One region of the Bacillus haynesii genome, then DNA from elsewhere that is predicted to be linked to it. Evidence: predicted binding sites of a transcription regulator. Region 1 holds the regulator's gene; the other holds the start of a gene.
The links. Region 1 encodes LexA, which represses DNA repair genes until DNA is damaged. Its sites were predicted from a motif close to CGAACATATGTTCG; they were not measured.
Positions count from the first base shown of each region.

Region 2: a site for LexA is predicted at 3,985-3,998, ahead of H2R00_RS09450 (YhjD family protein). Genes of this name have one in related genera too.

Region 1 covers NZ_CP059494.1:1,102,251-1,113,895, reverse strand. Annotated here, with positions in the region: gene H2R00_RS05410 (nitroreductase family protein) at 1-163, shown strand, start outside; gene H2R00_RS05405 (ring-cleaving dioxygenase) at 199-1,137, shown strand; gene H2R00_RS05400 (flavin reductase family protein) at 1,158-1,766, shown strand; gene wrbA (NAD(P)H:quinone oxidoreductase) at 1,968-2,582, shown strand; gene H2R00_RS05390 (DUF8570 family protein) at 2,907-3,047, shown strand; gene H2R00_RS05385 (prohibitin family protein) at 3,040-3,873, shown strand; gene H2R00_RS05380 (hypothetical protein) at 3,962-4,723, shown strand; gene H2R00_RS05375 (thymidylate synthase) at 4,783-5,622, shown strand; gene H2R00_RS05370 (NucA/NucB deoxyribonuclease domain-containing protein) at 5,949-6,377, shown strand; gene lexA (transcriptional repressor LexA) at 6,574-7,197, opposite strand; gene yneA (cell division suppressor protein YneA) at 7,349-7,660, shown strand; gene H2R00_RS05355 (YneB family resolvase-like protein) at 7,679-8,326, shown strand; gene H2R00_RS05350 (DUF896 domain-containing protein) at 8,392-8,625, shown strand; gene tkt (transketolase) at 8,792-10,795, shown strand; gene sirA (sporulation inhibitor of replication protein SirA) at 10,950-11,387, shown strand; gene H2R00_RS05335 (YneF family protein) at 11,472-11,645, shown strand, end outside.
Region 2 covers NZ_CP059494.1:1,901,607-1,913,251, forward strand. Annotated here, with positions in the region: gene H2R00_RS09430 (MFS transporter) at 1-290, opposite strand, end outside; gene H2R00_RS09435 (S8 family peptidase) at 742-2,517, shown strand; gene lepB (signal peptidase I) at 2,679-3,197, opposite strand; gene H2R00_RS09445 (TVP38/TMEM64 family protein) at 3,210-3,821, opposite strand; gene H2R00_RS09450 (YhjD family protein) at 4,028-4,393, shown strand; gene H2R00_RS09455 (competence protein ComK) at 4,387-4,965, opposite strand; gene H2R00_RS09460 (IDEAL domain-containing protein) at 5,238-5,471, shown strand; gene H2R00_RS09465 (SDR family oxidoreductase) at 5,539-6,396, opposite strand; gene H2R00_RS09470 (FAD-dependent oxidoreductase) at 6,516-8,066, shown strand; partial or broken gene H2R00_RS21510 (protoglobin family protein) at 8,283-8,654, shown strand; gene H2R00_RS21515 (methyl-accepting chemotaxis protein) at 8,664-9,461, shown strand; gene H2R00_RS09480 (histidine phosphatase family protein) at 9,763-10,335, shown strand; gene H2R00_RS09485 (FecCD family ABC transporter permease) at 10,369-11,391, opposite strand; gene H2R00_RS09490 (FecCD family ABC transporter permease) at 11,391-11,645, opposite strand, start outside.

The sequences.
Region 1 (11,645 bases):
TCCCATGATTGGCTTTGATCCTCTAAAGGTGAAAGAGGTATTGAATATAAGTGAACAATATGAGGTTGTCATGATGATCACCCTCGGGAAAGAAAAAATAGAAAGCAGAAAACCACGGGGATTTAGAAAACCTGTAAATGAATTTGTAACCTATATCTCATAATAAAGCTAAGTTTCTTGAAAGAGGAGTGAAATAAAATGAAAAAGAAAACAAGCGGAATCCATCACATTACAGCGATTGTCGGCCATCCTCAAGAGAATGTGGATTTTTACGCTGGCGTTCTAGGTTTACGTTTAGTGAAAAAAACCGTTAATTTTGATGATCCGGGAACATACCACCTGTATTTCGGCAATGAAGGCGGAAAACCGGGAACGATTATTACATTCTTTCCATGGGTAGGTGCCCGTCGAGGAGTAATCGGAGATGGTCAGGTGGGAGTTACTTCTTACATCGTTCCTAAAGGTGCAATGGCATTTTGGGAAAACAGATTAGCAAAATTCAATGTGCCTTATACAAAAATGAACCGTTTTGGAGAGGAATACTTGGAATTCGATGATCCGCATGGACTTCATCTGGAAATTGTCGAAAGAGAAGAAGGGGAAAAGAACAACTGGAAGATAGGAGAAATAACACCGGATAATGCAATCAAAGGATTTGGCGGAGCCACACTTTTATCTAAACAACCGGAAAAAACGGCTGAATTATTAGAGAAGGTCATGGGGCTTGAAAAAGTTGGGGAAGAAGGAGATTTTGTACGTTTTCGTTCTTCTGGTGACATAGGAAATATGATTGATTTGAAATTAACAACTATAGGCAGCGGGCAAATGGGGACTGGTACAGTTCATCATATTGCCTGGAGAGCTATTGATGACAATGATCAATTAGAATGGCAAAAATATGTTGCGGAAAATGGTTATCGTGTTACACCTGTGCAAGACAGAAATTATTTTAACGCGATTTATTTTAGAGAGCACGGGGAGATCTTATTTGAAATAGCCACAGATCCTCCAGGATTCGCCCATGATGAATCACATCAAACAATGGGAGAACAGTTAATGCTGCCAGCTCAGTATGAACACTACAGAGAGCAGTTAGAAAGAAGGTTAATTCCTATAACAGTGAAGGCGCTGGATTAATTTTGTAAGGAAGTGATTCAATGCTGTCCATTGATCCGCATACAAAAACAGAAAGAGAGAACTACAAGTTTTTAATCGGGAGTATTATACCGAGACCTGTTGCGTTTGTTACAAGTGTATCAGAGGAGGGCGTCTTAAACGGAGCTCCTTTCAGTTATTTTAATATTGTATCTTCAAATCCTCCGATGATCTCCCTGTCTATTCAACGTTCTGAAGGGAGCCAAAAGGATACAGCAAGAAATATTTTGAACAGCAAAGAATTTGTGGTTCATATCGTTGATGAACAAAATGTTGAAAAAATAAATACAACGGCCGCAAGCTTACCTCCAAATCAAAGTGAAGTTCAGTTAGCGGAGTTAACCCCTGTTGAAAGTGTGAAAGTCTCGGTACCGGGCGTTAAAGAGGCAAAAGTGCGTATGGAATGTGTTCTCGAATATTCATTAGAGTTGGGAGATAAATATTCCCCCGGCTGCGATTTGATAATAGGCAGAGTCGTTCAATATCATATCAAAAGCGGTATTTATGAAAATGGAAAAATCGATCCAAGAGGCCTCGGTGCCATCAGTCGCTTGGCCGGACATGATTACGCAAAGATTGGTGAAATCTTCACCAGGAAAAGACCTAAGTAATAAATCACCTATAATATCTCGAAATTGAGATTTATTAAATTGAAATGTTTTAAGTTTATTCTAGTAAGGAATAATAATGGCAGCGAAACACTTTCAAGGGGGTGGTCCTTAAAAGGTTTACCAAAAAGAAAACAAAAAAGCGGGTGTGAAAATATGGGGTTTTTAGACAAATTATTTAGAAAATCAAAGGAGATGGATCATATGTCAAATGTAAAATTAGCTGTAGTTTTTTATAGTATGGGCGGAACAAACTATCAATTAGCCAAATGGGCTGCAGAAGGAGCAAAAGAAGCAGGTGCTGAGGTCAAAGTATTAAAAGTACAAGAATTGGCTCCGCAATCAGTCATTGAGGGAAATGAAGTGTGGAAATCAACTGTTGATGCAACAAAAGACATTCCAGTTGTAACCTCAGAAGATATAGAGTGGGCAGATGCTATTATATTCAGTACACCAACACGTTTTGGTAATATGGCATCCCAAATGAAACAGTTTCTTGATACACAAGGTGGACTTTGGGCAAATGGCAAGACAGTTAATAAGGTTGTAAGTGCAATGTCCTCCGCTCAAAATCCACATGGTGGTCAAGAAGCAACGATCTTGTCCTTATATACTTCTATGATGCACTGGGGAGCTATTATTGCTTCTCCTGGATACACTGATCCTGTCCTATTTGGGGCTGGCGGAAATCCATATGGAACGAGTGTTACAGTCGATCAAAACGGGAAGATGATTGAAGACGTAGAAGCTGCAGTGAAACATCAAGCAAAACGCACAGTGACAGTAGCTGAATGGGTTAAAAAGGGCAATCAAGAATAATTGAAATTTAAAAGAGCCAAATGATTGGCTCTTTTTTTTAGTATGTGCTCAGCTTATAGTTGGTTCCGCTGAATAAAGGCAGCATGCCGCTTCTCTTATTTGTGCGAACGCGCCATGATATACGCGGCATAAAGAGTAAGATATCCGACATATCCTATAACGATGCCATGTAGGAGGAATAACTGCTGATTTCGCGATGTTAAAATTTTTTTCTATTAAATTTTAAAAAAATGAAACTTTAAGTTCATATGAACGTAAACATAAGTGAAATCATTTTATTTAGTCATACGATCAATCAACAAATGCAAAAGGGGTGAAACAAAAGTGAAGGTCATGATTGGTTCGATCATATTGCTATCCATTATAGGGTTTGGCGTATGGCTTATGTTAAGCCCGCTTTTTAAAAAAGTCGGAAGCGGGGCGAGCAAAATAAAGAAAACGCTGGAGGATGACAAAGATGAATGAAAAACAACCAAAGAAAAATAAAAACAAAACGCTGCTCGGCGGAATCATTGTCGCTGCCGCTTTAATTATTGGAGGATTCACGGCTTCCCTGTTCATCGAGAAAATTCCGAACGGATATGTCGGCGTCGTTTATTCCCCGAATGGCGGGGTGAAATCAGAAACGCTGGATCAAGGCTGGCATTTAGTGGGGCTGTTTGACAAAGTCACAAGATATCCGGTGCGGATGCAAACGGTAAACAATCAGGATATTCAAGTGGCTACTTCTGACGGCAAAAACATCTCAATGGACATCGCCTACAACTATGTCGTTCAGCCTGATAAAGTTGTAGAATTGTTTAATAAATTCGGAGCGGTGGATATTGAATCAATCGAAAACAGCTACTTGAAAACAAGGCTGTGGGACGCTGCAAGAAAGTCGATTTCCAAATACTCCGTCATTGATACATACGGTCAAAAATCATCTGATGCTGCTGCAGAAATCCAAAAAACATTTGCAGATGATATGAAGGGACTCGGCTTTGTCATTGACGATTTAACACTCGGTGTGCCAAAGCCTGATAAAGCGACCCAGGAAGCGATTGACGCGCGGGTGAAGTCTTCGCAGGAACTGGAAAGAACGCAGACAGAGCTGAAGATCGCCGAAGCGGAAGCGAAAAAGAAAAAGATCGAAGCCCAAGGTATTGCCGAGTACAACGAAATTATTAAAAAGTCGATGTCAGATGAAATGATCAAGTATCAATGGATTCAAAAATGGGACGGAAAAATGCCTAAAGCGACCGGATCGAATTCCCTGATCCAGATTCCGACCGATGAGAAAGGAAAATAAAACGAAAAAATCCCTTGCCAAGGGATTTTTTTCATCTCGGGCACCCGTATATAATGGTGTTAACAATCGCTTCTGGACAGGGGGGAAGATGATGTTTGCTCCGGACGCCATTCTCCGTACGTGGAGAAAATTCGATGCTTTTCCGATGGAAACGCTGACAAAGGCATGGTTTTATCATCAGGCTGGGAATAAGAAACAGCGGAATGTATCGATGATGAAGGAACACTATCAAGAGTACGGCATTGCCGGCAATTGCTTTGACCTTTCGATTTGGCTGCTGGATGAGTTTACAAAAGACGGAGTGGAAGCTTTTCCGATCGGCCGTTTGTTCAAAACAGAACGCGCCCATGCCGCAGTCATCGCTCTTGATGAGAGAGGGCGGCGCTTTTTGTGTGATCTGGGAGACCAATGGCTGCAGCCGATTCTGATCGACTGCGAATGTGAAGATTATACCAATGAAAAGCTGGACGGCTTTTTCCCGGCTGCACAAGTTCAAGTCATGCCGACAGCCGGCGGAGTTGAGGTCCTTTACCATCGGCCGAACGGAAAGGTGTCAACTCAAGTCTACTCAACAGACCCTGTTGACATGTCCGTTTTCTTGGAGGCGGCTGAATACTCGCAAGCGGCATTGAAGCCTGCGCCTTTACTGGAATGCAGAATTCCGTTTCAATATGAAATCGCGCATTGGGAATTCAGCGGCTGGGACATATATCTTAGCACGAGCCAAGGATTATACAGAGAAGCGAAGCCGGACACAATTGAAGGCTGGACTGAGAAAATCCATGATGTCTCAGGATACGATAAAAATGTGCTTAAGAAAGCATTGGAGATTTATCAAACCCGCACATGATCTTAAACCTTGAAAAAAACTCATTTTATACATATCATGTGGAAAGAGGAGAGGATTAGATGAGCCATTATGACCAGCAATACAATGCAATCATTCAAAAAATTATTGAATCAGGGATCTCCGATGAAGAATATCAGGTTCGGACGAAGTGGGATTCAGACGGAACGCCGGCTCATACGCTGAGCATCATGAGCGAAAAAATGCGGTTTGACAATTCAGAAGTGCCGATTTTGACGACGAAGAAGGTGGCGTGGAAAACGGCCATTAAAGAGCTGCTTTGGATTTGGCAGCTGAAATCCAATGATGTTCAAGTTCTGAACGATATGGGGGTTCATATTTGGGATCAATGGCGGCTTGAAGACGGCACAATCGGAGCAGCGTACGGCTATCAATTAGGGAAGAAAAATAGAGCGGTTAACGGTCAGAAAGTCGATCAAGTGGACTATTTACTCCATCAGTTGCAGCATAACCCGTCTTCACGCAGGCATTTGACCATGCTGTGGAATCCCGATGACTTGGACGGCATGGCCTTGACGCCCTGCGTCTATGAAACGCAATGGTATGTGAAGGAAGGAAAGCTTTCTTTGGAAGTAAGAGCGAGAAGCAATGACATGGCGCTCGGCAACCCGTTCAACGTGTTCCAATATAATGTCTTGCAGCGCATGATCGCTCAGGTCCTCGGTTATGAGCTGGGCGAATACATCTTCAATATAGGTGACTGCCACATCTATACCCGTCACATCGACAATTTAAACATTCAGATGAAACGCGAGCAGTATGAAGCGCCTAAGCTGTGGATCAACCCGGACATCAAAAACTTTTATGACTTTACAATCGATGATTTTAAATTAATTGACTATAAGCACGGCGACAAGCTGACATTTGAAGTTGCCGTATGAACAGGCGGATTTGCCGCCTGTTTTTTTGTTGGGGGAATGAATCATTTTCTGAAAATACGTTGCGTATCCGGCTGCCGCATGTATACTGACGGCAGCCGTGTTGACGTTTAGAGCGGATGCCAAAAGTACGTGCAGTTTAAAAAAGCTCGAAATCGAGCTTTTTCAAGGTTATGACGGAGCAGAAATGCAAACACCGGAGAGATTTTCGTCTAAACGTTCATTTACACAATCTAAACGTCTTTTTCACAAAGAACCCGAAAAGCAAAAACAATTCTCTCTTAATCTGTTAATGAAACCAGCATATACAAGGGGAGGTTGTTTTTGTCATGATCAAAAAATGGGCGGTTCATCTGCTGTTTTCCGCATTGGTACTGCTTGGGCTTTCGGGAGGCGCCGCATATTCTCCTCAGCAAGCCGAAGGTGCTGCAAGGTATGATGACATATTGTATTTTCCGGCATCGCGCTATCCAGAAACCGGCGCTCATATAAGCGATGCAATCAAAGCGGGGCATTCAGATGTCTGCACGATTGAAAGATCGGGAGCGGATAAGCGCCGCCAGGAATCATTGAAGGGGATTCCGACTAAGCCGGGCTTTGACCGTGATGAATGGCCGATGGCCATGTGTGAAGAAGGTGGCAAAGGAGCGTCGGTCAGATATGTAAGCTCATCGGATAACCGCGGAGCCGGCTCCTGGGTCGGGAACAGGCTGAGCGGTTACGCCGACGGGACCAGAATTTTGTTTATCGTTCAATAACAGGCAAACAACAAAAATATTTCCTTAGGGAAACATTTTTTGTTGACGTAAAAACCTTTATGGGGGATAATGGTAATGTAAGCATATTATCAATCCCTCTGTTTCAGGTTCGCATCCTTCATTGCCAAATGGATGTGAGCCTGTTTTTTCGTGAAAAAAAACCGCCGGTCGGCGGTTTTGCTGATGAGTCCGATTTTTAATGAACGGTGCGGAAAACGCCGATGACTTTTCCGAGAATCGTCACATTCTGAAGGATGATCGGCTCCATCGTCGGGTTTTCCGGCTGAAGGCGGATATGGGTTTCTTCTTTGTAAAACCGCTTAACAGTCGCTTCGTCGTCTTCGGTCATCGCAACGACGATATCTCCGTTGTTTGCGGTGTTCTGCTGCTTGACGATCACATAATCTTGATCAAGAATTCCGGCATCGATCATGCTTTCTCCCATGATCTCCAGCATGAAGACGTGCTCATCCGGCGGCACCAGGCGGTCGGGAAGCGGAAAGTATTCCTCAATGTTTTCGACTGCGGTAATCGGTGTACCGGCCGTCACCTTTCCGATGACCGGAACATTGACAACCTGGTTTTTCGGAATGTGAATTTCTTCCTCTGTATCGAGAATTTCGATCGCTCTCGGCTTCGTCGGATCCCTTCTGATCAATCCCTTCGTTTCAAGCCTTGCCAAGTGGCCGTGTACCGTCGAACTTGACGCCAGGCCGACCGCTTCTCCGATCTCCCTGACGGAAGGCGGATAGCCTTTGCGCTTCACTTCTTCTTTAATGAAACGCAAAATATCAAGTTGTCTTTTTGATAGCTTCGTCATTTTTTGCACCTCAAAACGTCGATTTTAGCTAGATTATAGCATGTTTTTCCTTTGAGTACAAACATAGGTTCGAAAAAAACAATTGACAGAAACATTTGTTCGTATGTATACTGAAATCATAAAACCGAACAAACATTCTGGGGTGATGGATATGAAAAGTGAATCATTGATTTTTGTCAGTCTGTTTACTGCTGTGATCAGCTGCTGTATTCTGTTTGTGTCTTTTGCCGGTAAAATCGAAGAAAGAAAGCAATATGTTAAAATAGAAGTGCAAGATGGCGATACATTGTGGGAGCTGGCCGACCGGATCAAAGGCGGAAAACCCGCAGACAAACAAAAATTCATTGAGTGGGTCGCCGATAAAAACAATCTGCCGACCTCTGTCATTAAGCCAGGTGATGTCTTGATCCTGCCGTTAGCCAAACAGCACTCCGATCAATATCAGCTTGCAGTTGTAGAATAAAAGATTGAGGGGATTTCCATGAATGCGATTATTTACACCAGGGTAAGCACTGCGAAGGAGCAGCAGGAAACCTCATTAAAGCGGCAGGAAGAAGAGCTTCAGTCGCTTGCCGCCGAACACGGGATGAACGTCGTGAACGTCATTTCCGAGCAGGCGAGCGGATATGAAATGGACCGCGACGGCGTCTTCGATCTGCTCGAGGAAATCAAAACATCAGATATTGACGCGGTTTTAATACAGGATGATACGCGGCTTGGCAGAGGGAATGCCAAAATTGCCCTTCTTCACTGTTTATATAAAGAAGGCGTTCAAATCTACACGCTGGCTCACCGCGGAAAGCTTGAGCTTTCCGAAGCGGACTCGATGGTTTTGGAGATTGTCGGCATTGTTGAGGAATACCAGCGGAAAATACATAACTTGAAGATTAAACGGGGAATGAAGAAGGCGGTCGAAAACGGCTACCGCCCGGAGAGGAACCTGAAACACCGCAATGAAGGCGGCGGGAGAGAGCGAATCGAAGCGCCTCTTTCAGAAATCGTCAGACTCAGGGAGAACAAGCTGACGTTTGCGGAGATTGCAGCCGTGTTGAGAGGGTTCGGATACAGCATTTCAAAAGCAACCGTTCACCGCCGCTACCAGGAGTATAAGGACGGCCTTGCAGACTAATCTGTTGTCAAACGAAAGCTGATTTAGTAGTATGATGGATATATACCGAATCAAAGGAGTATTTTATGATTTCTAAAGAAAAAATAGCCAGAATTAACGAGCTTGCCAAAAAAGCAAAGAGCGGATCTTTAACAGACGAAGAAAAAGCTGAACAGCAGAAGCTTCGCCAGGAATACCTTCAAGGCGTCCGCGCGTCTATGAAAAACACGTTGAAAACTGTGACGATTGTTGACCCTGAAGGTAATGATGTGACTCCTGAAAAGCTCAAACAGGAAAAAAGAAACCGCCGATTGCATTAATTTTAGGGAATACGTCGATATCGTATTCCCTTTTTGTATATACTACAATTTAAAATGAAGGCAAAGATTCGTCATTTTTCACTCAGCTTTTGAGCTGAAATAGTTGTGAAAACCGATGGGTAGATTTATGATAAGAAAGTAGAGTCCATACAGGAAGGGGATCATAATGAAAACGATTGAATTAAAATCTGTCGCAACAATACGAACACTCTCCATAGACGCGATTGAAAAAGCTAAATCCGGTCACCCGGGCATGCCGATGGGGACTGCTCCGATGGCTTATGCGCTTTGGACAAAAATGATGAATGTCAGCCCTGAAAATCCGAATTGGTTTAACAGGGACCGTTTTGTGCTGTCTGCCGGTCACGGATCAATGCTTCTGTACAGCATGCTTCACTTAAGCGGATATGACGTTTCAATTGAAGACCTCAAGAATTTCCGCCAATGGGGAAGCAAAACTCCCGGGCATCCGGAATTCGGACATACTCCGGGTGTAGATGCGACTACAGGTCCGCTTGGCCAAGGAATCGGAATGGCTGTCGGAATGGCGCTTGCTGAACGTCACCTTGCGGAAACTTACAACCGTGACGACTATCGGGTTGTTGATCATTATACATACAGCATTTGCGGTGACGGAGACTTGATGGAGGGAATTTCATCGGAAGCGGCTTCGCTTGCGGGACATTTGAACCTCGGCCGTCTCATCGTCCTTTATGATTCAAATGACATTTCGCTTGACGGTGAATTAAACCGCTCATTCTCTGAAAATGTGAAGCAGCGCTTTGAAGCGATGAATTGGGAAGTGCTTTATGTTGAAGACGGCAACAACATTGCCGAAATTACGGCCGCCGTCGAGAAAGCGAAACAAAATGACAAGCAGCCGACATTAATTGAAGTGAAAACAACGATCGGTTTCGGTTCTCCAAACCGTGCGGGGACATCCGGCGTTCACGGCGCTCCGCTCGGCTTAGAAGAGGCGAAATTAACGAAGGAAGCGTATGAGTGGACATACGAAGAAGATTTTTATGTTCCTTCCGAAGTGTACGAACACTTTAACGAAACAGTGAAGGAAGCGGGCAAGAAAAAAGAGGCGGAATGGAACGAACTGTTCGCCGCATACAAGAAAGCCCATCCGGAACTTGCCGAAGAGCTTGAACTGGCGATGAAAGGTGAGCTTCCAGAAGGATGGGATCAGAAAGTACCTGCATATGAGAAAGGAAGCAGCCTTGCTTCACGTGCATCTTCAGGTGAAGTGTTAAACGGAATCGCTCAACAAGTGCCGTTTTTCTTTGGCGGATCCGCGGACTTGGCCGGTTCTAACAAGACGACAATCAAAAATGGCGGAGATGTTTCAGCGAAGGATTACGCCGGCAGAAATATCTGGTTCGGTGTACGGGAATTTGCGATGGGAGCAGCTTTGAACGGAATGGCTCTCCATGGAGGCCTCCGCGTATTCGGCGGAACGTTCTTCGTTTTCTCTGATTACCTGAGACCTGCGATCCGTCTTGCTGCATTAATGGGGCTTCCTGTCACATATGTGTTTACACATGACAGCATTGCCGTCGGAGAAGACGGACCGACTCATGAGCCGATTGAACAGCTGGCATCACTTCGTGCGCTGCCGAACTTGTCCGTCATTAGACCTGCCGACGGAAATGAAACAGCAGCAGCCTGGAAGCTGGCGCTTCAATCAAAAGATCAGCCGACTGCGCTTGTATTGACTCGCCAAAACTTGCCGACAATCGATCAGTCTGCTGAAACGGCTTATGAAGGCGTTAAAAAGGGTGCATATGTCGTGTCGAAAAGCCAAAACGAAAAACCGGAAGCGATCTTGCTTGCGAGCGGATCTGAAGTCGGCCTTGCGCTTGATGCACAAAGCGAGCTGCAAAAAGAAGGCATTGACGTATCCGTTGTCAGCGTTCCGTCTTGGGATCGTTTTGACAAGCAGCCGGCTGAATATAAAAACGCTGTTCTTCCAACTGATGTGACAAAGCGTCTCGCAATTGAAATGGGATCGCCGCTCGGATGGGAGAGATATACCGGCATTGACGGGGACATTCTCGGAATCGACCAGTTCGGTGCATCAGCTCCTGGCGAAACGATCATGAAAGAATACGGTTTTACGCCTGCGAATGTAGTTGACCGGGTGAAAAAACTGTTAAATCGCTAATCGGGCATATGAAAGAGAATGATCTGCGGATCATTCTCTTTTTTTCGTTTCGACAAAATTAGTCGCTTCTTTTATCATCATCAGACAATTATCTCTAACCCCCTTTTGTATAATAGAAAGCATATATTCTTCGAAACAGGGGGATGAGACAGTGATGGAACGTCATTATTATACGTATTTGATAGAAGAGGAATTTGCCGGCCATTATTTTGGAAGAGAGTCTGTCATGTTCAAGCTTTTTTACGATTATCATTGGACGAGCCCCGATCAAAAGTCTCAATTAGCCGCGAAACAGATCGAGTTTATTACAAAGCCGATTCCCGCTGCCCATATACACAAAAGAATGAAAATGAACCTCTGCCGGGAAGACTATACACAGGTTGACTATGTATACAGATTGATTGTTCCAAAAGGAAGCGCTTCTTTTATTATCAAAGACCGTCATATTGAGATTTTGGCGAAGGGTCCATTCGATGCCGAAACGGTTTTCTTTGAAGTTTTGCGGAAAGTAAGCCCGTGTTTCCTTGCCATGGATTTTAATATGAAACGTTACGGCTGGCTGAACCCTGTGAAAGAAAGAAATTTTGTATAAAAGAAAGAATTTGGACTGTAAATGTTGTATAATAGCGTTTGGTTTAGTACACTTTATACGAGACAACATGAAGGAGGAAATTAAATGGATTTGTGGGTTGTCATCCTAGTGGGCGTTTTAGCATTGCTCGCAGGTGTTGCACTCGGATTTTTTATTGCTCGTAAATATATGATGAACTATTTGAAAAAAAATCCGCCAATTAATGAACAAATGCTGCGCATGATGATGATGCAGATGGGTATGAAACCATCCCAGAAG
Region 2 (11,645 bases), 800 kb from region 1:
ATTACAAATGCAGCTAGCGCAAAAACGATAAATGCAGGAATTAACACCTTTTTTTGTCCAAACTTATCAACAAGTGCTCCTGACGGAATTTGCATACCCGTATAGGCAAAAAAATAAATAGAAGCAACCAACCCCATTTGTGTGTCACTAATATGTCCTAATGATTCTTGAATCTGTGGATATATTGGCGTAAGGATTGTACGATAAATCCAAATGGCTACCCATCCTAAACACAATGCAATAATGATCTTTTTGTAATAATTGGGGTCATGTTTAATTGTTTTTTCCACGGTATGACACGCTCCCTTTTTATTATTTAATAAAATTGTAGGTTATAAGCCAGTCAATAACATTGTTCACTTTCAACAAAAACAAAAGTAACATTATACATTTTAGACAAAAGGCATCTGCTTAAAAATATCGATGGAATGATTCATCGATAGAAGCTATCCTTATTTTTCCCAGCTCTCCCATTTCCATAAAAGTAATTATTTCACAACAAAAACACTTAAGAGCAAAAAGATGGCTCTTTTTTAAAACAAACTTAGGAGTAACCATTTATTAAAAAAAGCACTTCCCAAATAAATAGGAAGCTCCGCAAACGTTGATATAACAGTGTTCTTAACATGTAGAGAACCAAGGTACACGACGAGCGCCCTTAAGACCGGCTTTCTTTCTCTTTGAAAATTCAAAAATTCTCCGATATATATAGCGAATGCCGCTAATAAGGAGGAGAGCCGGATGAAAAAATTATGGAAAATCGCAGTTTCCGCTGCAATGTTCGTCGGTTTTTTCGCAAATTCACCCCGCATTCAAGCGGAAAGCAATAAGCAGGAAAACGAAGTCATTGTCGTATATAAAAATGCCAGTGGAAAAGAAACTGTCATCGAACAAGCAGACACGGTAGATCACGTTTACCGGCACATTCCCGCAGCCGCTGTCACTGCGGACGACAAAACAGTGCGCGAACTTGAACAAGATCCCGACGTCCTGTATGTCGAAGACAACCTCCCGGTAGCTGCTGCCGACAGCACCGCTCTAAAAGCTGTCTCCAGCAGTACAGTGCAAAACGCCTCCGCGTTTTCACAGTGGAACATCAAGCCGATACAAGCCGCACTGGCTTGGAATAAAGGTTTGACAGGGAAACAGGTGAAGATCGCGGTTATTGACAGCGGGATTTCCCCCCATGAAGAGCTGTCAATCGCAGGCGGTACATCGATGGTCGGCTATACCGCTTCATACCGTGATGATAACGGCCACGGAACACATGTTGCCGGAATCATCGGAGCGAAGCATAACGGACGGGGGATCGACGGCATCGCGCCTGGCGCGCAGCTGTATGCCGTAAAAGCGCTGGATCGGAATGGTTCAGGGGATCTGAAAGGCATCTTACAAGGCATCGATTGGTCGATTCAGCACGGAGTCGATATCATCAATATGAGCCTCGTCGTTTCAGGCGACAGTCAAGTTCTCCACGATGCAGTAGATAGAGCATACAAAAGGGGAATCATTTTAGTCGGCGCGAGCGGAAATGCCGGAAACGGAAAATCCGTTTATTACCCGGCCGCCTACAGCAGTGTGATAGCCGTCTCGGCCACCAATGAAAAAAATCAGATCGCTTCATTTTCAAACACCGGCAGCGCCGTCGAGTTTTCCGCTCCCGGCACATCGATTATCAGTACATCTTCCGATCGCGGCTATGCAATCGGAAGCGGCACTTCACAGGCAACGCCGCACGTCACCGGAATGTTTGCTCTTTTGAAACAGCTGTACCCAACCGCTTCAAACACTGAGTTGCGCAAGAAAATGCAGTTTTATACAAGCGATTTAGGCGCCCCCGGCCGTGATCATTTGTTCGGCTACGGATTAATCCGCTTCAAAGAGATCACACAGCCATTGGAAAAAGCGCAAAAAGCAGTTGGACAAGCGGAAAAGACAAAGAAAAAAGCGGATATCCAAGCCGCGCAAAAAGCGATCGAACCGCTGCCTGCAAACGCCGATAAAACCGCTTTGAAAAAAAGACTCGATACTGTTAAAGAGCAGCTTAAAAAAACAGCCGAAAGCAAAGTGAAACTCGCTGAGAAGCAAAAAAAGAAAACCAATGCCGATGCAGCCCAGAAAGCGGTCAATGAACTCGACAACAGCACTTTCAAAACGAATTTGCAAAAACGAATCAACGCGGTCCGCTCAAGCCTCTTGAACACCGCAAAGCAGGCCGTTGCCAAAGCTGAAAAGGCGGCAACAGACTCAAACCTCGGCAAAGCACAAAAAGCGATCAATGAGCTTCCTGCCGGAAAAGACAAATCAAATCTGCAAAAAAGGCTGAACACCGCAAAAAAGCAAGCCGCAGCAGCCTATAACAAAAAAGTGGCAGCGGCGAAAGCCAAAGTCAAAACGGCCGAACAAAAAAGAACGAAAAAAACAAAATCGGCAGCGCAATCAGCGGTCAGCAAGCTGAAAGCATCCGCCGAAAAAAAGAAGCTGCAAAAACGGATCAATGCGATCAAACTGAAGTAGCACGAAACAAAAAAAGCCCGGAATTCCGGGCTTTTCTTGATGAACGTATTTAGCGAATACGTCTTTTTTGATGCTGTTGTACAAATTGACATTTTCGGACACGACATTTGTGAAATCGTATTCCTTTCGGTCGGCCGCTTACCTTTCGCCGTATTCTCCAATCACTTTTTATCAATTCTTTCTGTCACGATCCCAACGATGTCCCGTTCTGAAACAAAGCCGAAATGGCGGCTGTCAAAGCTGTGGATCCGGTTGTCCCCGAGGACGAAGTACTCGTTTTCGGGCACTTTCTCCTCTCCGGTCACTTCCTTCAGCGTAAAATCCCCTGTCAAGTCCCCTCCGGCAGTGACGGCCTTTAAGTCGTCCAGATAAGGCTCTTTGATCTTTTCTTCGTTGATATACAGCTGATCATCTTCATACCTGAGGGTTTCGCCCGGAAGCCCGATCACCCTTTTAATGAATATATCTTTGTCAGGTCCTTTAAACAGCACGATATCAAATCGGCTGATCGTTTTAAAGTGGTGGGCGAACCTGTTGATCAAAAGCTCGTTGCCCTCCTGAAAGGTCGGATTCATGCTGACGCCTTCTACTTTATATTCAATGAAAACGGCATTTTTGACCTGAATCCCGACGACGATGATAAGCAGTACCCCGGCTATGACCAAAAAACGCTTTTTCAATTCTGTGTCCCCCTAGTCTTTCTCTCTCTGGCTGAATCTCACGTTCAGACGATGTTCAACCCGTTTTCCGGCATACCATAAGATCAGCATGACGATGATCACGGCGGCTGTCCGCAAAGGCTGGGTAAAAAGCGCCTTCAGATCGTGACCGACAAAGCTCACCATAAAAATCATCACGAACTTGCCGCAAAGCACCGCCAGTGAAAAAGGCAGCAGGCTGACTCGCGAAAGTCCTGCCACAACATTTACCGCCGCCGAAGGCGTGAATGGAAAGCAAAGCAGGAGAAACAGCGGACCGAAGCCCCGTTTTTCCACCCAGATCATCAGTTTTTTTACGGATGGATGCCTGCGGATAAAACCGAGTGCTTTTTGCTGGCCGAAATGGCGGATAAAAAGAAAAACCGCTATAGAACCTAAAGATGCCCCAATCCACGTCAACAAGAACCCCTGCCATAAACCGAACGAATTTACATTGGCAACAACAAACACGAGCAGGGGTAAAAACGGGAGCAGCGCTTCAATAAACGGCAGCAGTACGGCTACAAAAGGACCAAAAGCCCTGTAGCTCTGAAAAAACTCTGTTAAATTCTCTTCTGTAAAATAGCTGAATAATTGCTCCAACATTGATTCTCCTCAGGGCGGTTGTCTACTTCTATTCTACACTTTAAATCAAAAACTTTAAATCATCCGTCTCGGTTGTTTCTGTATTAGTCTGAAACAACCTGATCATTTTAGTCATTTTTTCCCGTTCTTGATTAAAAGGCCGTATTTCGTGTAAAATAAAAACAGAACAAACGTTCCTGATCAAAAAAGAAATGAGGAGAAAAGCCATGACAAGAATTCCCGCCGAAGCCAGGGATATGATTGAAAAGGCGATTTACCTCCCGATGACCGTCAGCATATTAAACCGGGACATGAAAATCATCCAGCAGGGGCCGTTTAAGCTGAAAGACCCCTATCTGCGTCTGATCGAACAGGCGTTAAAGCTTGCCCAGCGCGATCTGTACGACGTAAAAAATGAACTGCGCCGGCGGAAAATCAAGGTGCATGAAGTGTCACGGGACGAAGCCTTTACGATGTATTCCTTTATATATGAGGGATACGAAGAAGAGCATAACTACTTTAATCCCCGCATCCGCAACCAGGTATCCGCGCTTCTTGAGCACTATTTATTCAAAGCCGCTCCAGATCAATAGCGCTTTTTCAGCTCCCTGAGGATGAATTCGTATATCAGCTCATTCCGGTCTTCTTTCGGATAGAGCATAAATTCCTGTTTCTTCTGCATGGCGTTTCCTTCAATCCGGTCGATAAATTTTGTTCTCAGCCATGCCGTTCGGTATACCTGGTTTTCGAAAGATGTGATGGATACAGGCAGCTCCAGCGTTTCCCCGTTGACAAAGGTGACAAACGTGTTGTCATACTTTGCCGCGCAAAACTCGTGAACATGCGCATGGGAAAGCCACCCGCACTGAGGACGAGTTGAGGAAAATGTAGGAAAAAGAAAAATGTTGTTTGAGTGATCCACCATGATCGGCGGTTTATGGGAAACTTTAATGACTTCATATGTGCCCGCTTTTCTTCCCGCATAGCTCGATCCGAAATAGCGGCAGCTTCTTTCGATGATCTGAAACGGCTTCATATTGACGAGGAAAGTCCTCTCGGTCTCAAGTATTTTTGAGGCGGGTTTCTCCCCCTCTCCCAGAGGCAGGACAGCCATTGTCGAACCGTTTACTTCATACGTATCTTTTGTCATATCCTCTGTGCTCATCATGATCCTCCTAATCGTTAGTAAATTTATACTATTAATCTAACATTATCCTTTACAAAACGACAGGATTTTTTTCAATTAATTTGAAAATATGTTTTTAAAATTCCATTTTTATGTTTTGTTCGATTAAATCCGTGTTTCTTTGTCCAAATATACAAACTTTTATTCTCATAAACACGCAGCTTCGAATAATTATCTAAAAATTATAAATACTTATTGATTTTTTGTTGCGTAATCCATATACTATAAAAAAGGCATCAGGGGGAATCTTTATGAAAGAGAAAAAGTCGTACGCTGAGCTCATGAAGTCCCGCAATACCCAAAAGGTTAAAGAACTTGATGTAACCATCACGGATATCTACATTCAAATGGTCCTTGATGAATCGCTTTTCAAACGGCGTTTACACACGCTGAGCAAGAAGATTAATGAAGCATTAGACAAAGGAGATAAGCAATCTTTCCTTGAGCTTTCAAGAGAATATACAGCGCTGAAAAAGCACGCATAACGGCCAATCCCTCCCGGATTGGCTTTCTTACGCGAAAAAAGCCGGCTGATAAATAGTCCCGGCTTTTTCATCCGTTTATAATCGTTCCGCCGTTGACATGGAGCACCTGGCCCGTCATGTAAGAAGAATCATCGCTGGCTAGAAACAGATAGCTCGGCGCCACTTCAGCAGGCTGCCCGGGCCGTTCCATCGGCGTTGTTGAACCGAATATTTCGACCTCTCTCTCCGTAAACGTCGACGGGATAAGCGGCGTCCAAATCGGACCCGGTGCCACCCCGTTCACACGGATGCCCTGATCGACGAGCGACAAAGCGAGCGAACGCGTAAATGATGTAATCGCTCCTTTTGTCGAAGAATAATCGATCAGCCTTTCATTGCCGGCATAAGCCGTAATCGAGGTCGTATTGATGATTGAGCTGCCTTTTTTCAAATGTGGCAGCACAGCTTTTGTCAAATAAAACATGGAAAAAATATTCGTCTGAAACGTTCGGATCAGCTGATGGCTCGTGATTTTTTCGATTCCCTTTTGCGGATGCTGTTCAGCCGCATTATTGACGAGAATATCGATCGTTGGGAATGCTTCCTTTGCCTGGCGCACCACATCGTTGCAAAAAGCCTCGTCCCCGATGTCCCCTGCAATCAGCTTGCATCCGACGCCTTCTTTTTCCACATACCCCTTTGTTTCTTCTGCATCGCGGTGTTCATTTAAGTAAACGATGACAACGTTCGCGCCTTCCTTCGCAAACAAAACGGACACGGCACGGCCGATTCCGCTGTCTCCTCCCGTAATAATCGCGGTTTTCCCAGCCAGTTTTCGCTCTCGTTTCGGCCGGTCGAAAACGGGCCGGGGATCCATCAAATACTCCAATCCGGGACGCTGTGTTTGGTGCTGGGGAGGCAGTACTTTCTTCGGCTGCTTGCTCAAAACCATTCCTCCTTCACATCGATTCAACCTTACTATTTTATGAAAACGCCCCTTTTTTATGACAAGCCGCTTCACATGCATGAATATTTCTCAATTGGGAAAATTTAAGAACAAAACGGATGCATGATGGAGGGAACCTTGTGAGCAATCAAGAACAAAAACTGCCGGATTCGCCTGAATCGTATTGGAGAAACAGTACAGACCTTCCTTCGTTCGAGGAACTGTCTGAAGATGTCAAAACAGATGTCGCCATCATCGGCGGCGGCATGACCGGACTGACAACGGCTTATTTGCTGACGAAAAAAGGCTACAGCGTCGTCTTGATCGAATCCGGACGGATACTCGACGGAACAACCGGCTATACGACAGCCAAAATCACCGCGCAGCACGATCTGATCTATGACGAACTGATCCAGCATATCGGGATGCCGAATGCAAGACTGTATTATGAAGCAAATCTCAAGGCGCTGTCCTTTATCAAAAACCTCGTGCTTGAGCAAAAGATACCGTGCGATTTTGAAGAACAGGACGCGTGCATTTACACAACTGAAGAACAATCGGTCCAAAAAATCAGAAAGGAATATGAAGCATACCAAAAGCTCGGGATTGACAGGGAATTCATCAAAGATCTCCCCGTCCCAATCGATGTAAAAGCAGGACTCGTCATGAAAAACCAGGCCCAGTTTCATCCGCTGCACTATTTGAAATACCTTGCAGAGGCCGTCCGGGAAGCCGGCGGAAAAATATACGAAAACACGGCGGCTAAGGAAATCAAAGAAGGCGATCGGCCGAAAGTGCTGACAAGAAGCGGGCATCAAATCTTCAGCGATTATGTTGCGTGCTGCACGCACTTTCCGTTTCATGATAAAAAAGGATTCTATTTTGCAAGGCTTGAGCCGAGCCGATCATACGTGCTCGCCGTCAAGCCGAAAACGCCGTATCCCGGCGGGATGTACTTAAGTATTGACCAGCCTTCTCGCTCGCTTCGCTCGGTGACGATCGACGGAGAAAAAATGGTTCTTGTCGGCGGTGAAAGCCACAAAACCGGCCAGGGCGAAGATACAATCAAGCATTATCAGGCGCTTGAATCATTTGCAGAAGGCGTGCTCGGCGTTGAATCGATCCCTTATCGCTGGTCAGCGCAAGATTTAATCACGCTTGACAAAATTCCGTATATCGGGCCGATCTATCCGAAAGAAAAGCGCATTCTCGTCGCCACCGGATTCCGGAAATGGGGCATGACAACGAGCACGCTCGCCGCGCAGTTGATGACAGACCATATTACAGGCGAGGACAATCCTTATCAAGCCGTCTTTCAACCGGCCCGTTTCCACCCGGATCCAAGCATCAAAAAAGCGATTTCCTATAATGCGGATGTTGCAAAACACTTTGCCGAAGGAAAACTCGAGCAGCCGATCAGGAAGCCGGAAAACCTTGTCAACGGAGAAGGCGCGGTCGTGTCGCATGCCGGAAAACGGGCGGGCGCTTATCGCGATGAAAAAGGCGAGCTTCATCTGGTTGACACAACATGCACCCATATGGGCTGCGAAGTCGAGTGGAATGACGGGGAAAAGACATGGGACTGTCCGTGCCACGGATCAAGGTTTTCGATCGACGGCGATGTCATCGAGGGTCCTGCCGTAGAACCTCTTAAAGATCCGGAAAGCTGAGGTGTCCAAGTTAAAAAGTAATGAAAAATTGCCGATAAAAAGATAAATGCTGGAAATTTTAAAAAACGGCAGTTTTATCATTAACGATTACAGGGGGATACGATCGTGTTATTCAAAAAGGATAGAAAGACAGAACGATCATTTTTGGCTGAAGAAAGCCCTGAAACAAAAAGAATCAGGCTCAATCAGCACGCAGAATTTAAAAAACAGCTGGCAATGGTCGATTTGACGGATGAGGATCTTTGGGTGCTGAGCAGGCTGAAGCCTTTAGTCACTGAACATATCGAAACCATCGTCACCCGGTTTTACAAAAACCTTGAGCATGAAAGATCTCTCATGGAGATCATACATGACAACAGCTCGGTCGACCGTCTCAAAAAGACATTGACGATCCACATCCAGGAAATGTTTTCAGGCGTCATCGACGAAGCCTTTTTAGAAAAAAGAATCCGGATCGCCCACGTTCATCTTCGCATCGGACTGTTGCCAAAGTGGTATCTGGGGGCATTTCAAGATCTCCTTCTTTCCATGCTGACAATCTTTGAAAACGCCTTATCCGATGAGGAATACAGGCGGTCTGTCAAAGCCGTCACCAAAATTCTCAACATCGAACAGCAGATCGTCCTGGAGGCCTTTGAAGACGAACACGCGAGGCTCCGCAGACTTGATGAAGAAAGCAAAAATGAACTTCACAGGCAAATTAAAGATACTTCCGGTTCTTTGGCCGCTATATTTGCCGAAACGACGGGCGCCGTACAGGAATTGGTCGACAAATCTTCCGAGATCGCCGAAACGTCAAGAGCCGGAACGAAGACAGCCGTGTCTGTCGAACAAAAATCGATCGGCGGAAAAAAGGAGCTTGAGGAGCAGGAACAGCAGCTGAATCAAATGGGAAGCAGCATGACGCAAATCGAGCAGGAAATTAAAAAGCTGGAAGAAATCGCGCTGCAGATCGAAAAGATTTTCGGGATCGTAACAGGCATTGCCGAACAGACGAATTTGCTTTCGCTCAACGCCTCGATCGAATCGGCAAGGGCAGGAGAGCACGGCAAAGGTTTCGCAGTTGTCGCAAACGAAGTCAGAAAGCTGTCCGATGATACGAAAAAAACCGTTTCCACCGTATCAGAGCTCGTCAATAACACAAACGCGCAAATCTCGATCGTCACGAAGCATATTACAGATGTAAACCAGCTCGTGAACGAAAGCAAAGACAAGATGTCGGAGATCAATCATCTATTCGATGATATCGTCTCCAATATGAAAACGAGCAAAGAGCAAAGCGGCCGAATCGAAGGCGACCTGCAGTCGTTTTTAAGCGGCCTTCAAGATGTCAATGCTGCCGTCTCACAAGTCGCAGTTTCAGTCGATTCTCTCGTAGAGCTGACAAAAAAATGAGGCGTTACCCTACACAGGTCAATTCATGACCTGTGTATTTTTCTTTCGCATCCTTTTGCAACCTGATTCTATTACGTTATTTGAAAGTCTGCTATGCCAAAGATATGATTGATATTCGCAGCATCTTGGCCACGCTCAGCGATGTCTGCAGATCCGCAAAATCGGCGCTGCGCTCCTGTTTGAAAAAATCGTGTAAATGTTGTTCTGTGCCAGTCATATTTCGTGGTTCTGTTTTTTAAATTTAGTATAATGGCCATATCACCGAAATGTGCACCCCTAGTTTGAAAGGAGACTTTTTAGCATGACTGCGATTTGTTTGATCCGGCACGGCGAGACAGACTGGAATGCTTTAGGAAAACTGCAGGGAAGAACTGATATCCCTTTAAATGAAACGGGTAAAAAACAAGCAAAAGAAACCGGGGCGTTTTTGAAAGGGTCTGACTGGGACGTCATCATTACAAGCCCTTTAAGAAGAGCGAAAGAAACCGCTGAAATCATCAATCAATACTTGGGACTTGAAATCATCGAAATGGAAGATTTCATCGAAAGGAATTACGGAGATGCAGAAGGAATGCCATTCGAAGAAAGAACGAGGCTCTATCCCGATAAAGAATATCCGAATCAGGAATCAAAAGAAGCACTTGCCGAACGGCTGATGGCCGGCGTTCAAAAGGTCAGCGATCGGTATCCGGACAAAAAAGTGCTGATCGTCGCACACGGAGCCGCGATACACGCGCTTCTGTCAAAAATCTCAAACGGCGACATCAACCTGGAAAACACGAAGCTCGTCAATGCCTGCCTGAGCAACATCAAATTTCACGAAAATAAATGGCATGTGAAGGATTACAATCTTTCACACCATTTGTCAGATTAAAAAAAAGACGGCATCAAGCATGCCGTCTTTTTTTTATGCTCTCCCCCGCTTCGCTTCGCGGCGCAGCAAATAAATAAAATACGGACCGCCGATAACGGCTGCGATCAATCCAGCCGGTATTTCAAGCGGCGGAACAAGGCCTCTTCCAGCGGCATCGGCTATCAAGAGGACGATGCCGCCGACGAGAGCTGAAACGGGAATCAAAATCCTCGTTTCAGCACCTGCCAGTTTTCTTGCGATATGGGGCGCCATCAGCCCGATAAAGCCGATTGTTCCCACGGCGGTCACAGCCGCAGCTGTCAGCAGGACCGCACCGGCAAGCAGCAGAAACCGTGTTCTTTCAAGCCGGATGCCGAGGCCGACGGCAATCCCGTCCCCTGATTTGATGATATCGAGCGGTTTTGCCGCAAACCATATCGGAGGGATTACAAGACAGCACCATATGAAAAGAGACAGAACATCATCCCAGCCTCTCCCCCACAGACTTCCGTTCAGCCAAATTAATGCATTGTTGACATTCGGGCTCCCCCTTGAGATGAATAGCTGAATGCCCGAATGGCAGAAAGCATTGACCGCTATCCCGACGAGCGCCAGCCGCACAGGAGAGATCCCATTTCGATAAGCCAATAAATAGACGAGGCTCGCAGCCAAAACGCTTCCTGAAAAGGCGGCGCCTGTCAGCAGCAGCGAACTTTGCTGTGAAAACAAGACCGTAACGATCACAGCGCCCAATCCCGCTCCTCCTGTAATCCCAAGCGTGTCCGGTGCAGCCAGCGGATTTTTCATCAGCGATTGGGCGACCACACCTGCGATTGAAAGCGCCCCTCCGGCAAGCACAGCGAGGAGGATTCGCGGCATGCGAAATTCCATCACTAAAAAGCGGACTCCCGCATCCCCTTGCCCTGCCAGCGATTTCATTACGTCCCACAGTCCGATGTTTTCATCGCCGATCGCCAAATTGAGCACAATGAGCACGAACAAACAGGCAAATAGCGCACAGAGAACTACCGCCGATTGTCTGCGCCGTCTTTTCGTTTTTCTTGCCGTATTGTTCATCATGCCGCCCCCTTTTTCCGTCTTCTCGCCAAATAGATAAAAAACGGCGACCCGATCATTGCCGTGACAACTCCGACCGGCGTTTGGTACGGAAAATATACGAAGCGGGACAGAAGATCAGCAATCAGCAAAAGAACGGCTCCAAGCAATGCCGAATACGGAATCACTACCCGGTAGTCAGCCCCCATGAGATAACGGATCATATGAGGAACCATCAATCCGATGAAACCAATCGGTCCGGCAGCAGAAACGGA